Regions from separate parts of the Mesorhizobium sp. L103C105A0 genome, predicted to be linked through region 4. Evidence: predicted binding sites of a transcription regulator. Region 4 holds the regulator's gene; each other region holds the start of a gene.
What was found. Region 4 encodes LexA, which represses DNA repair genes until DNA is damaged. Its sites were predicted from a motif close to TGTTCNNNNTGTGTTCNG; they were not measured.

Region 1 (3,122 bases), on a different contig from region 4:
ACACGCGGTCCGGATTGAGGAAGCGCTCGAACAGCAGCGAGAAGCGCAGCGGATCGATATCGGTGATGGTGGTGGAGTAAGCGACCAGCGATCCGGCGCCCGAACCACGGCCCGGCCCGACCGGAATGCCTTGCGCCTTCGCCCATTTGATGAAGTCGGCCACGATCAGGAAGTAACCGGGAAATTTCATCTTCTCGATGATGGAGAGCTCGAAATCGAGCCGCTCGCGGTATTGTTCGACCGTGTAGCCGGCGGTGGGTCCATGCGCCGCCAGCCGGGCGTCGAGACCTTCATGGGCCTGCCGGCGCAGTTCATCGGCCTCCGCTTTCAGCGCCACCTCATTGTCGGCGACATCGCCGCCGGTAAAGCGTGGCAGGATCGGATTGCGGGTCTTGGGATAATAGGAACAGCGCAGCGCGATCTCGACGGTGTTGTCGATCGCTTCCGGCAGGTCGGCGAACAGCCGCGCCATATCGGCCTGGCTGCGCAGGAAATTGTCCGATGTCAGGCGGCGGCGGTTGTCGGCGGCAACGACGGACCCTTCGGCAATGGCGATCAGCGCGTCATGCGCTTCATAGTCGTCGCGGGCGGCGAAGAACGCCTCATTGGTGGCGACCAGCGGCAGATCATGGATATAGGCAAGGTCGACCGATGATTTCTCGATAGCGCGGTCATAACCGGAAACACGGTCCAGTTCGACATAGAGCCGGTCGCCGAACAGCGCCTTGAGTGCCAAAAGCCGCGTCTCGGCAAGATCTCGGCGATCCTCCTTCAGCGCCCGGCCGATCGGGCCGCGCGGCCCGCCGCTGAGGCAGATCAGGCCATCGCTATGGCCTTCCAGCATTGCTGACGTCAGATGCACGGGCTCGCCCGGCGGCGTCTCCAGATAGACCTGGCTGACCAGCCTGACCAGGTTGCTATAGCCAACCTCGGTGGCGGCGAGCAGCACCACGGCGTTCATCTCCGGCCCGTGGCGGCGGCGGTCGCGCTGTGCGTCACTGGTCTCGCCTGAAAAGGCGAGATCGATCTGGCAGCCGATGATCGGCTGGATGCCCTCTTTCACCGCTTTCTGGGCAAATTCCAGCGCGCCGAACAGATTGTTGGTGTCGGTGACGGCGATTGCCGGGCACTCGTCCTTGACGGCATGGGCGACGACAGCGGCGACCTGCAAGGCGCCCTCGAGCAGCGAATACGCTGAATGCACGCGCAGATGGATGAACGGCCGCGCCGGCGCCTCCGGGCGCGCAGCAGCGAGCGCTGCTTCGCGCCTCAGGGGATCGCGTGGAAGTTTGTCATCCGCCATGATGTTTCAAATTGCTCGAAGGGCTTTGAGTCGATGGAGATGTATTGTCCCGGACCGGGCGATGCCAGTCCAGCACAATTGACCACCGACCACAGGCTTCCGTACCCAGCCGCACGGCTCAGAGATTGTTCGAAATTCGCTCTGGCGAGTCATATGATGGTGGTTTCGAGAACCGGAGCGCAGCGGCCATTGGTCCGTGAGCACGGGAAGCGCAGAAACCACCTTCAGATGGCCGCCGGAGTAGAATTTCCAAACAATCTCTAGGCGAACTCCATGATCACCGCATCGACAGCCAGGCTGTCACCCGGCTTGGCGTTGAGCTTCGACACGACAAGATCGCGGTCGGCGCGCAGCACGTTTTCCATCTTCATCGCCTCGACCACGGCCAGCGTCTCGCCGGCCTTGACCTCCTGCCCCTCGGCAACCGCGATCGACACGACCAGGCCCGGCATCGGGCAAAGCAGCATCTTGGACGTGTCCGGCGCCACCTTCTCCGGCATCAGCCTTTCCAGCTCCGCCGTGCGCGGCAGCATGGCGCGTGCCCTCACCGACATGCCTTTCCAGGCAATGCGCAGGCCGTTCGGCGCCGGCCTGATCTGCGCCGTGACCTTGCGGGCACCGACAGTGCCGCGCCAGATGAGGTCGCCCGGCCGCCAGTCGGACGCCACCGTCAGCGCTTTGCCGCCATCGACCGACAGATCGATTTCCATCGGAATGGAGATCATGCCCTCGATGATCGAAGCCTGGAGATAGTCGTCGCCGAGCTTCACCACCCAATCGCGCTTGAGTGCGCCCGAATGCGGCGCCAGCCGCCCGCCCAGCCGGTCGAGCCGGTCGCGGCGCAGAAGCTCGACCGCGGTGGCGATCGCCGCCAGCACTGCCTTTTCATCGCCATTGGGCACGATCGACGCGAAGCCGTCAGGATATTCCTCGGCGATGAAGCCCGTCGATATCCGCCCCTCGCGCCAGCGCGGATGCTGCATCAGCGCCGCCAGGAAGGGGATGTTGTGCTCGATGCCGTCGACGACGAAACTGTCCAGCGCTTCCGACATGGCGTCGATTGCCGCCAGCCGCGTCGGCGCCCAGGTGCAGAGCTTTGCCACCATCGGGTCATAGAACATCGAAATCTCGGAGCCTTCGGTGACGCCGGTGTCGTTGCGGATGAAGATGTCGCCGAACGTGCCCTCCTCCGGCGGCCGGTAGCGCGTCAAACGGCCGATCGAGGGCAGGAAATTGCGATAGGGGTCCTCGGCATAGATCCGGCTTTCCACCGCCCAGCCGTTCAGCTTGACGTCGCTCTGCTCGATCGCCAGCTTCTCGCCGGCGGCGACACGGATCATCTGCTCGACCAGGTCGATGCCGGTAACAAGCTCCGTCACCGGATGCTCGACCTGCAATCGTGTATTCATTTCAAGGAAATAGAAGTTCTTTTCAGCATCGACGATGAACTCGACGGTGCCGGCGCTCTGGTAGTCGACCGCCTTGGCCAGCGCCACGGCCTGCTCGCCCATCGCCTTGCGCGTCCTGGCATCGAGGAATGGCGACGGCGCCTCTTCCGCCACCTTCTGGTTCCGACGCTGGATCGAGCATTCGCGCTCGCCGAGATAGAGGGCGGTGCCATGCGCGTCGGCCAGCACCTGGATTTCGATATGACGCGGATCGACGACGAACTTTTCGATGAAGACGCGGTCGTCGCCGAACGAGCTTTTCGCCTCCGAGCGCGCCAGGTCGAAGCCGTCGCGCACTTCCGACTGGCTCCAGGCAATGCGCATGCCTTTTCCGCCACCGCCGGCTGAGGCCTTGATCATCACGGGATAGC
Region 2 (3,122 bases), on a different contig from region 4:
CATGTTGACCCTACAGCACGGGTATCGCCCTCCTACCAAATTCGAGATTGTCAGAGCCATGCTGCGTCATGGCCACAACCTCAGAAAAGGGCACCCTTCCGCGAAGTCGCAACCTGCTCTTCAGGCCAGTTTGCTGTCGGACGATCCGTTCATATCCTATTCGGGAATGTCCGGTACGCCGCTCGGATTAGCAAGTCATATGCCTTTCCGTCCACGCAGCCACCGCGCCTGGTTTCTCATCTCGCCAACCTGGTCCATCGAAAACAGTGCTAGCGTCAAAACCATCCGGACCTATGCCGTTCTGCATAGACTCAAGAACCCCCGTCACTCGCTAATCTTCCTTTCCAACACTCAGCCAGAGGCTGATCTGTTGAACCAGTCCGGCGAGGCCGCCGTCCTGCACAACAAGACGTCAACAACCTCCGAACACATATTCAGGCCTCTCGATGACGTCCCTGTAGAATTTGATGCAATCTACAATGCGCAGCTGGCTCCGTGGAAGCGCCATGACTTGTCGCTTGGCATCCAGCGTTGCGCATTTGTCTTCTATCGAGATTCAAGCGGATCCTCCACGACGGAGTCGGAAAGAGCGCGAATAAATCGGCATAGGGAGCTCGCGCCGCATCACGTCTTTATCAACGAGTTTGACGGCACCGGCAAGCCTGTCCGATTGGCACCGGCTCAGGTGAACACGCATCTAAATCGTGCAGCCGTGGGAATCTGTCTCTCTCACCTGGAAGGACCAATGTTCGCAAGCACGGAATATCTTCTCGCGGGGCTTCCAGTGGTCACGACGCCGAACCATGGCGGCCGAGACCTTTATCTGGATGACGACTATTCGCTTACAGTTCCACCCGATCCTCGATCCATCGCGGAGGCTGTCTTAGCGCTGAAGGAGCGACGAATTCCCCGGGATTACATTCGTTCGCAAACTTTGAAACGAATCGAACGAGACCGCGGGCGGTTCATAGACCTTGTAAACGAGATTTTTCTGGAGAGCGGCTCTTCGCGCCGGATCGCCCTGCCTTGGCCTTTCAGATATCCTGTCATGGAGTGGCTTCCACCGCAGGTCGCGATCGATCGATCGCTTTCAGGTTCGGTCGATGCCTTCATCACCGTTTAGAAGCAACACCCTCAGATTGCCGAAGGGCCTAGTCGCCTTGTTAACGCGGTCGAGGAGGCGGAGCAGCCGTTCCATTTTGCTCAACCATCTTCCGTTTTTGCAACCGGCACAGCGCGCTGCAACCACCACGAATGCATGTTCCTGTAATGTTCTTGTCTTGGCCTGAAATCTATGGTTGTCTTGTCCTGACGTCGCTCGCGGTCTGAACCACAAGGCCGAGGCGAGCCGATATCCGGGGGCAGAGCAAGATGGTGGCGCGGGTTCGCACGGTTGCTTTCCAGGGCATCGAGGCCGTACCGGTCGATGTCCAGGTGATGATCGCGCCGGGCAAGGTCGGCATGCAGATCGTCGGGCTGGCCGACAAGGCGGTGGCCGAAAGCCGCGAGCGCGTGCAGGCGGCACTGCATGCGTCGGGGCTGTCGATGCCGTCGAAGAAGGTGACGGTCAACCTCGCTCCGGCCGATCTGCCCAAGGAAGGCAGCCATTACGATCTGCCGATCGCGCTCGGCCTGATGGCCGCCCTTGGCGCCATTCCGGGCGACATGCTGGCCTCCTATGTCGTGCTCGGAGAATTGTCGCTCGACGGCACCATTGCCACGGTCGCCGGTGCGCTGCCGGCGGCGATCGGCGCCAATGCCGAGGGAAAAGGCCTGATCTGCCCGTTCGGCTGCGGGCCGGAAGCGGCCTGGGCGGGCAAGGATTTCGACATATTGGCGCCGCGCAGCCTGATTGCCATCGCCAATCATTTTCGCGGCACGCAGGTGCTGTCGCGGCCCGAGCCCGGCATCCATGTCTCGGCCCGCGACCTGCCCGACCTTTCAGACATCAAGGGCCAGGAAAGCGCCAAGCGGGCGCTGGAAGTGGCGGCGGCCGGCGGCCACAATCTGTTGATGGTCGGGCCTCCCGGCTCGGGAAAATCGATGCTGGCGCAGAGGCTGCCTTCAATTCTGCCGCCACTGGCGCCCAAGGAACTTCTTGAAGTCTCGATGATCGCCTCGGTGGCCGGCGAGCTCGGCGAAGGCAAGCTCACCGACCGGCGGCCGTTCCGCGCCCCGCACCATTCGGCTTCGATGGCGGCAATGGTCGGCGGCGGCATCAGGGCGCGGCCGGGCGAAGTATCGCTTGCCCATAACGGCGTCCTGTTCCTCGACGAGTTTCCCGAATTCACGCCGCAGACCTTGGATGCGCTGCGCCAGCCACTGGAGACCGGCGACTGCATGATCGCGCGCGCCAACCACCGCGTCACCTATCCAGCGCGCATCCAGCTGGTGGCGGCGATGAACCCGTGCCGTTGCGGCATGGCCGGCGAGCCCGGCTATCGCTGCCTGCGCGGTGAGCGCTGCCGCACCGACTACCAGGCGCGCATTTCCGGCCCGCTGCTCGACCGCATCGATCTCAGGATCGAGGTACCGGCGGTCTCGGCCGCCGACCTGATCCGGCCCGACCGAGCGGAGAAAAGTGCCGCCGTTGCCCAGCGCGTGGCGCGCGCCCGCACCATCCAGCGCGAACGTTTCGAGCGGCTGGGCGTTACCAGCGCCACCACCAACGCCCATTGCTCGCCTTCTGTTATCGAGGACATCGCGATGCCGGATGCCGCCGGCCTGTCGCTGCTGAAAGACGCCAACGAGAAACTCGGCTTTTCCGCGCGCGCCTATCACCGCGTGCTCAAAGTGGCGCGCACACTGGCTGACCTCGACGCCAGCGAAACCGTCGGCCGAATTCACCTGGCCGAGGCGATTTCCTACCGCATGATGTCGGAGCGGGTAGCGCAGGCGGCGTAACGCTCCTCCTTGAGGGGAAGGTGGCCCCGAAGCGGCAGGGTGGGGGTCGCCGAAGAATGGTCGATCTTTTTGGAGCCGAGCCGAGAAGGGGCCTCTGCAATGACATTGCTTGTAGTGTCGTCCGAAGGGAGTCGCCGCACTTCACGCAGGACCCCACCCGGCCCTTCGGGCCACCCTCCCCTCGAGGGGGAGGGAAACGCAGGCGCTAATTCGCCCGC
Region 3 (3,122 bases), on a different contig from region 4:
TGACCGTCTTCGGCTTGCCCTTGGCTACCTTGATCGACGCATTCGTTGTCGACGAGACATGGACGATATCGTTGTCGGCCTTGGCTGGCGCACTGAGGCCGAGCATTGCGGCCGCGGCCAGGCAAGCCCCCACCGCAAGCGCCCGCATTGGGCGCAGCCCTTTCGTAGTTCGAAATGCATGAAGTCCCGACATCTGTCCCGTCCCTCGCCCGGTCCCCACCGGCAGTTATTGCTGGTCCCGCGCAGGAACCTGGTATTCTTCGACCTGCGTGCCGCGCGTCACGATGATCGTCTTGAATTTCGGCTTCTCAGGCTCCTTGGTCGCGGCAGTGAACAGCGCGCCGGCAGCGGCCTGGACGCCGGAGGCGACCGATCCGCCGAAGGACGAGATGGTGGTGACGCCGTCCTTGGCGGCCCCTCCGTCTGCGGCCGAGCGGAGCGACAGCGACAAGGTGCCGACGGTGCGGGCAAGCGCCACTTTCTGCGCGCCTTCGGTCGTCACCTCGATGGTGACGGAATTGGCGATCTGCGGTGTGGTCTGGCGCTCGTCGGCGCCCTGCCCCACGGTCAGCACCTTGGCGTCGGAGACGACGATCTCGGAGGTAACGGTCGATCCGGCAGCGCCCTGCGCGTTCTTGGCCACTTCCTGGATTTCGCCCGCATCGCGTGTCAGCACCACGTCGACCCGGTCGCCCGGCATGACGAAGCCGCCGACACCGGCGATCTCGTCGGTGCGGATTGTCACCGCCCGCATGCCGGGCGTCATCATGTTGGATAGCGTCGCGCGGCCGTTCGGCCCCGACAATTTGCTGATCAGCACCGGCTCGTTGATCTCGATCGGCGACAATACCACGCGGCTGCCTTCGGCGAGCAATGCATTGACTGTGGTGAACGCGCCCTGCGGCACCGAATCCTCGGACCATGGGATTTCGCTGAGCTGCGCCCGGTCAAGCTCCATGCCGTAACGCAACGGCGCGTTGGCCACCACGATGGTCTTGAAGACGATCTTGGGGACGGCGGGCGCCGGGATCGACGCCGTTTTCTCTTCGGCATCGGCCTTGGCCTGGCTTTTCACCCAGAAATCCGCGGCAAAGATTGAAATCGCGCCGAAGACGGCAGCGATGCCAATCATCGTTATGGCCTTGCCCCTCACAACCAACCCCTGACATTCGTGGTCTTTTGTTTTGTTGAGGCGACGCTAGGCCGCTTTGTTAAAGATTCAGGAATCGCGCCCGCTCCGCAGGGACCTATTTCCGCCAGCTTGGTTATCGAAAGGTTTTAGGATAAGAAGGGTTTAATCCCCGAACGTAACAGGAACTTCCGTCGCTTGGCGCCGAAAAGCGTGGCAGTATCGACGGGTGATTCGCGGCACCGGATTCTATGGCAGGCATGGACGACAACAACGATCTTTTCGGCAATCTGGAAAAGCAGCCCCAACCGGCTCGGACACCGGAGCGCCCGGCCGACCCGCTGGTGCAGGCCACGAAGCGTCCTGCCGCGACCAAGGACGGCAGCGAGGGCTATAGCGCCGCCGACATCGAGGTGCTGGAGGGGCTGGAGCCGGTGCGGCGCCGTCCCGGCATGTATATTGGCGGCACCGACGACAAGGCGATGCACCATCTGTTTGCCGAGGTCATCGATAATTCGATGGACGAGGCGGTCGCCGGCCATGCCACCTTCATCGATGTCGAGCTGTCGGCCGACGGGTTTCTGACCGTTACCGACAATGGCCGCGGCATTCCGGTCGATCCGCATCCGAAATTCAAGAAGCCGGCGCTCGAAGTCATCATGACGACGCTGCATTCGGGCGGCAAGTTCGATAGCAAGGTCTATGAGACCTCCGGCGGTCTGCACGGTGTCGGCGTCTCGGTCGTAAATGCGCTGTCGGACCATCTCGAAGTCGAAGTCGCGCGCGGTCGCCAGCTTTACCGCCAAAGGTTCTCGCGCGGCGTTCCGGTGAGCGGGCTGGAGCAGCTCGGCGAAGTGCACAACCGGCGCGGCACCAAAATCCGCTTCCATCCCGACGAGCAGATTTTCGGCAAGGGCGCCGCCTTCGAGCCGGCGCGGCTCTATCGCATGACCCGCTCGAAAGCCTATCTGTTCGGCGGCGTCGAGATCCGCTGGAGCTGCGACCCATCGCTGATCAAGGAAAAGGACCAGACGCCCGCCAAGGCGGAGTTCCATTTCCCCGGCGGCTTGAAGGACTATCTCAAGGCATCGCTTGGCGACGACTTCCAGGTGACCCGCGAGATCTTCGCCGGCAAGAGCGAAAAACAGGGCGGCCACGGCTCGCTGGAATGGGCGGTGACCTGGTTCGGCGGTGACGGCTTCGTCAACTCCTACTGCAACACCATCCCGACCGGCGAAGGCGGCACGCATGAGGCCGGCTTTCGCAATGTGCTGACGCGCGGGCTTCGGGCCTATGCCGACTTGGTCGGCAACAAGCGCGCCTCGATCGTCACCTCCGAAGACGTTATGATCTCGGCGGCCGGCATGCTGTCGGTTTTCATCCGCGAGCCGGAATTCGTCGGCCAGACCAAGGACAGGCTGGCAACGATCGAAGCCATTCGCATTGTCGAGACCGCCATCCGCGATCCCTTCGACCACTGGCTGGCCGACAATCCGCAGGAAGCCTCCAAGCTGCTGGAATGGGTGATTGCGCGCGCCGACGAGCGGGTGCGCCGGCGCCAGGAAAAGGAAGTGTCGCGCAAGAGCGCGGTGCGCAAGCTGCGCCTTCCCGGCAAGCTCGCCGACTGCACGCAGAACGCCGCCGCGGGCGCCGAACTGTTCATCGTCGAAGGCGACTCGGCCGGCGGCTCGGCCAAGCAGGCGCGCGACCGTGCGAGCCAGGCGGTGCTGCCGCTGCGCGGAAAAATCCTCAACGTCGCCAGCGCCGGCAACGACAAGCTCGCCGCCAACCAGCAGATATCGGACCTGATTCAGGCGCTCGGTTGCGGCACGCGCTCGAAATACCGCGACGAGGATTTGCGCTACGACCGCGTGATCATCATGACCGACGCCGACGTCGACGGCGCTCACATAGCCTCGCTGCTGATCACCTTCTTCTACCAGGAAATGCCGAACCTGGTGAATGGCGGCCATCTCTATCTGGCGGTGCCGCC
Region 4 (3,122 bases):
CATGATCCGGCGCCCCTCCATGGACAAACGCGCGCGGCGGAGCCTGCCGCCCAAACATGCCGGCGATCTTGAGTGGTCGCCCTTGAACTGTCAAACATTATATATAATTCACCCATTGAAAGGCTTTGATATATAATGATCCGCCGAGCGTTTATGACTGATGGATCACGATGCTGGATGACGAGCAGACCTCGAAGACGGAAGTGGCCTATCGCCTGCTCAGGCGCGATATTCTTGCGACCCGGCTGGCGCCTGCCGCGCCGTTGAAGCTGAGCACGTTGCGCAACACCTACGGCATCGGCTGGACGCCGTTGCGCGAAGCGCTGTCGCGGCTGGAGGCGGAACGGCTTGTGACCGCCATCAGCAACCGCGGGTTTGCGGTCGCTCCCGTCTCTCGGGCGGAGCTCGAGGATCTGGCGCGTGCGCGGCTGGTGGTCGAACTGCCCCTGCTGGTGGAATCGATCGAGAAAGGCGACCGTGAGTGGGAAGACGCGGTCGTTGCCGCCCACTATCGTCTCTCACGGTGCGGGTCTGTTCTCGACGATCCATCGGATGATGCGGTCGACGCGTGGTACGAAAAACACGATGCCTTCCATGCGGCGCTGCTCAGTGCCGCGACATCCAGCTGGCTGCTGCGCTTCAATGCAACGATTTCCGACCAATTGCATCGCCATCACCGCTTTCTGGGTCTGGCCCCCACGCTGCGCGCCGCCGCCGGCCGCACGGATGGGCACCGGAAGGCCGTGGCGGCCCTGCGCGACGCCGTGGCGATCGAACACCATACCGCCCTGATGGAAGCGGCCCTCGATCGCGACGTCGAACGTGCGAAAACTCTGATGACCGCTCACATCGGCTCCACGCTGCAGGTCTATGCCCAGAGCGAACCCGGCGCGGATGCTGCGCAGCCCCGTCCGAAAGGGAAGCGGCGATCGTAACCGACGACGCAGGGCACTTTGTCTTCGTTTCACCCCGTTGCTGGCAACTGGGCGCAGGCGGCGCTCGCAGCGCCGAACGTTACGCTGAACAAAACGTCAACACATTCATTAAACTTTAAAAGGTTGCGGAACACAACTGGAACAGATAGTGTTTGTTCTGGGTTTGTTTTTTCCGATTCTGGTTTCAGAACCCTTGGGGGCCGCGATGCTGACGCGCAAACAACATGAGCTTCTGATGTTCATCCATGAACGCCTGAAGGAGAGCGGAATCCCGCCGTCCTTCGACGAGATGAAGGAAGCGCTCGACCTCGCCTCCAAGTCCGGCATCCACCGACTGATCACAGCGCTTGAGGAGCGCGGTTTCATTCGCCGGCTGCCGAACCGGGCGCGCGCGCTGGAAGTGCTGCGGCTACCCGACTCGATCGCACCAGGCCTCAATGCGGCGAGGAAGTTTTCGCCGAGCGTCATTCAGGGCAGTCTTGGTCAAACCGGCCAAGGGCAAGGCGGCCAGGGACAAGGCGCGATGGGCCAAGGCGGTCTCGGCCGCCAGATCAAGCCGGGCTCGCCGTCGCGTTCGATGTCGGCCGGCAATGACGATGCCGTTTCCGCGATTTCAATCCCGGTTATGGGACGCATCGCCGCCGGCGTGCCGATCGACGCCATCCAGCATCAGACCCATTCGATCTCGGTGCCGCCCGACATGATCATGGGCGGCGAACACTACGCGCTCGAGGTTAAGGGCGATTCGATGATCGAGGCCGGCATTTTCGATGGCGACACGGTCATCATCCGCAATGCCGACACAGCCAGCCCCGGCGAGATCGTGGTGGCGTTGGTCGACGATGAGGAAGCGACCCTGAAACGCTTCCGCCGCAAGGGCGCCTCGATCGCCCTGGAAGCCGCCAACCCGGCCTACGAGACCCGCATTTTTGGACCGGACAGGGTGAAGGTGCAGGGCAAGCTTGTCGGATTGATCCGGCGCTACTGAGCCGGCTTGGGTTTGTACTTTTCACGCTGGTTGTAAGGCGGCAGGCCGCGCGCTTCGCGGGAGAAGCGGCGTTGCTCGTGCCAGGGGCGATACGGCTTGTCGACGGCGAAGCGGATGGTTGGCGCTGCCGCTGCCGATTGCGGATCGAAGAAGACGGCGGCGCTGCCGTCGCGGGCCAGCTGTTTCTTAGTCACGACCAGCACCAGCGGGTCGCGGCACGGATTGTAGGCGGTGGCGTCATCGATGACGATCAGGCTCGCGAAGGCACAGGCCGGCCGCGCCGTCTTGCGGTCTTTCGCAAGCGCTACAATGGCTCCGGAAGGGTGCCGGGCGATACAGAGATCGCCGGTGCAATAGAAGGGCGAGCCGGGCGGCAGATCGAGCGGATCGAGATCGAACCGCGTATCTGTTGCCTCGAAAATCTCAGGTGGGATAATGGTTTCGGCCCGCAGCGCCCGTTTCCAATTGTCCGTGGTGAATTCGTTGGAGCGTTCGCGGTTGAGGGCGAGTTCGCCGCCACCGATCGGCATGGCCACCAGATGCGCATCCTCGGATATGAGCACGTCGGGCGTAAGCACCTGCGGCACCGTCAACAGGCCGGCCAGCGCGAAAGGCACGGCCGCCAACCTGAGCCAGGTGGTGGCCATGGTGGCGATGACGAGGGCGACCGCCACCAACAGCACCGAGCGGATGGAGATCAGCCCGACGGCGTCGACCGGCGAGCGCTCGGAAATCCAGGCCGATATAGCGATCATCGCCATCAGACCCTTGCCCATCACATAGAGGAACGGCCCGTCGGCGCCGAACGGCATCGCCAGTGCGCTGAGCACGGCAAAGGGCATGACGATCAACGAAACAATCGGCATCACGGCCAGATTGGCGATCAGGCTGAGCGGCGACACACGCTGAAAATGCCAGATGGCGAACAGCAAGGTTGCACTGCCGGCGATGATCGAGGTCATGGCGAGGCCGCCCATGGCCAGCGCGAACTTTCGCGACAGGAAGCCGACGAAGGAGCGCTTTGCCGGCGGCGTTCTCACCTTGTCGGCGCGGTAATCGGCCCAGCCGGCATAGGCGCCGACAAGGGCGGCGGTGGCGGCAAACGACATCTGGAAGCTGGGACCGACCACCTCGTGCGGCGACACCAGGATGACGGCGATGGCGGAGATCGCCAGATTGCGCATGGTGAGTGCGGCGCG

Region 1: a site for LexA is predicted at 1,430-1,447, ahead of dnaE (DNA polymerase III subunit alpha). Genes of this name have one in related genera too.
Region 2: a site for LexA is predicted at 1,260-1,277, ahead of X727_RS146445 (YifB family Mg chelatase-like AAA ATPase). Genes of this name have one in related genera too.
Region 3: a site for LexA is predicted at 1,302-1,319, ahead of parE (DNA topoisomerase IV subunit B). Genes of this name have one in related genera too.

Annotation. Positions count from the first base shown of each region.
Region 1 covers NZ_AYXF01000002.1:141,557-144,678, forward strand. The annotation lists gene dnaE (DNA polymerase III subunit alpha) at 1-1,303, opposite strand, end outside; gene X727_RS158940 (acetyl/propionyl/methylcrotonyl-CoA carboxylase subunit alpha) at 1,564-3,122, opposite strand, start outside.
Region 2 covers NZ_AYXF01000006.1:196,363-199,484, reverse strand. The annotation lists gene X727_RS0134185 (glycosyltransferase family 4 protein) at 59-1,123, shown strand; gene X727_RS146445 (YifB family Mg chelatase-like AAA ATPase) at 1,372-2,904, shown strand; gene X727_RS146450 (malate synthase G) at 3,110-3,122, opposite strand, start outside.
Region 3 covers NZ_AYXF01000002.1:165,201-168,322, forward strand. The annotation lists gene X727_RS158845 (type II and III secretion system protein family protein) at 1-106, opposite strand, end outside; gene cpaB (Flp pilus assembly protein CpaB) at 227-1,132, opposite strand; gene parE (DNA topoisomerase IV subunit B) at 1,390-3,122, shown strand, end outside.
Region 4 covers NZ_AYXF01000003.1:111,193-114,314, forward strand. The annotation lists gene kynU (kynureninase) at 1-3, opposite strand, end outside; gene X727_RS153590 (GntR family transcriptional regulator) at 171-935, shown strand; gene lexA (transcriptional repressor LexA) at 1,141-1,923, shown strand; gene X727_RS153580 (ComEC/Rec2 family competence protein) at 1,917-3,122, opposite strand, start outside.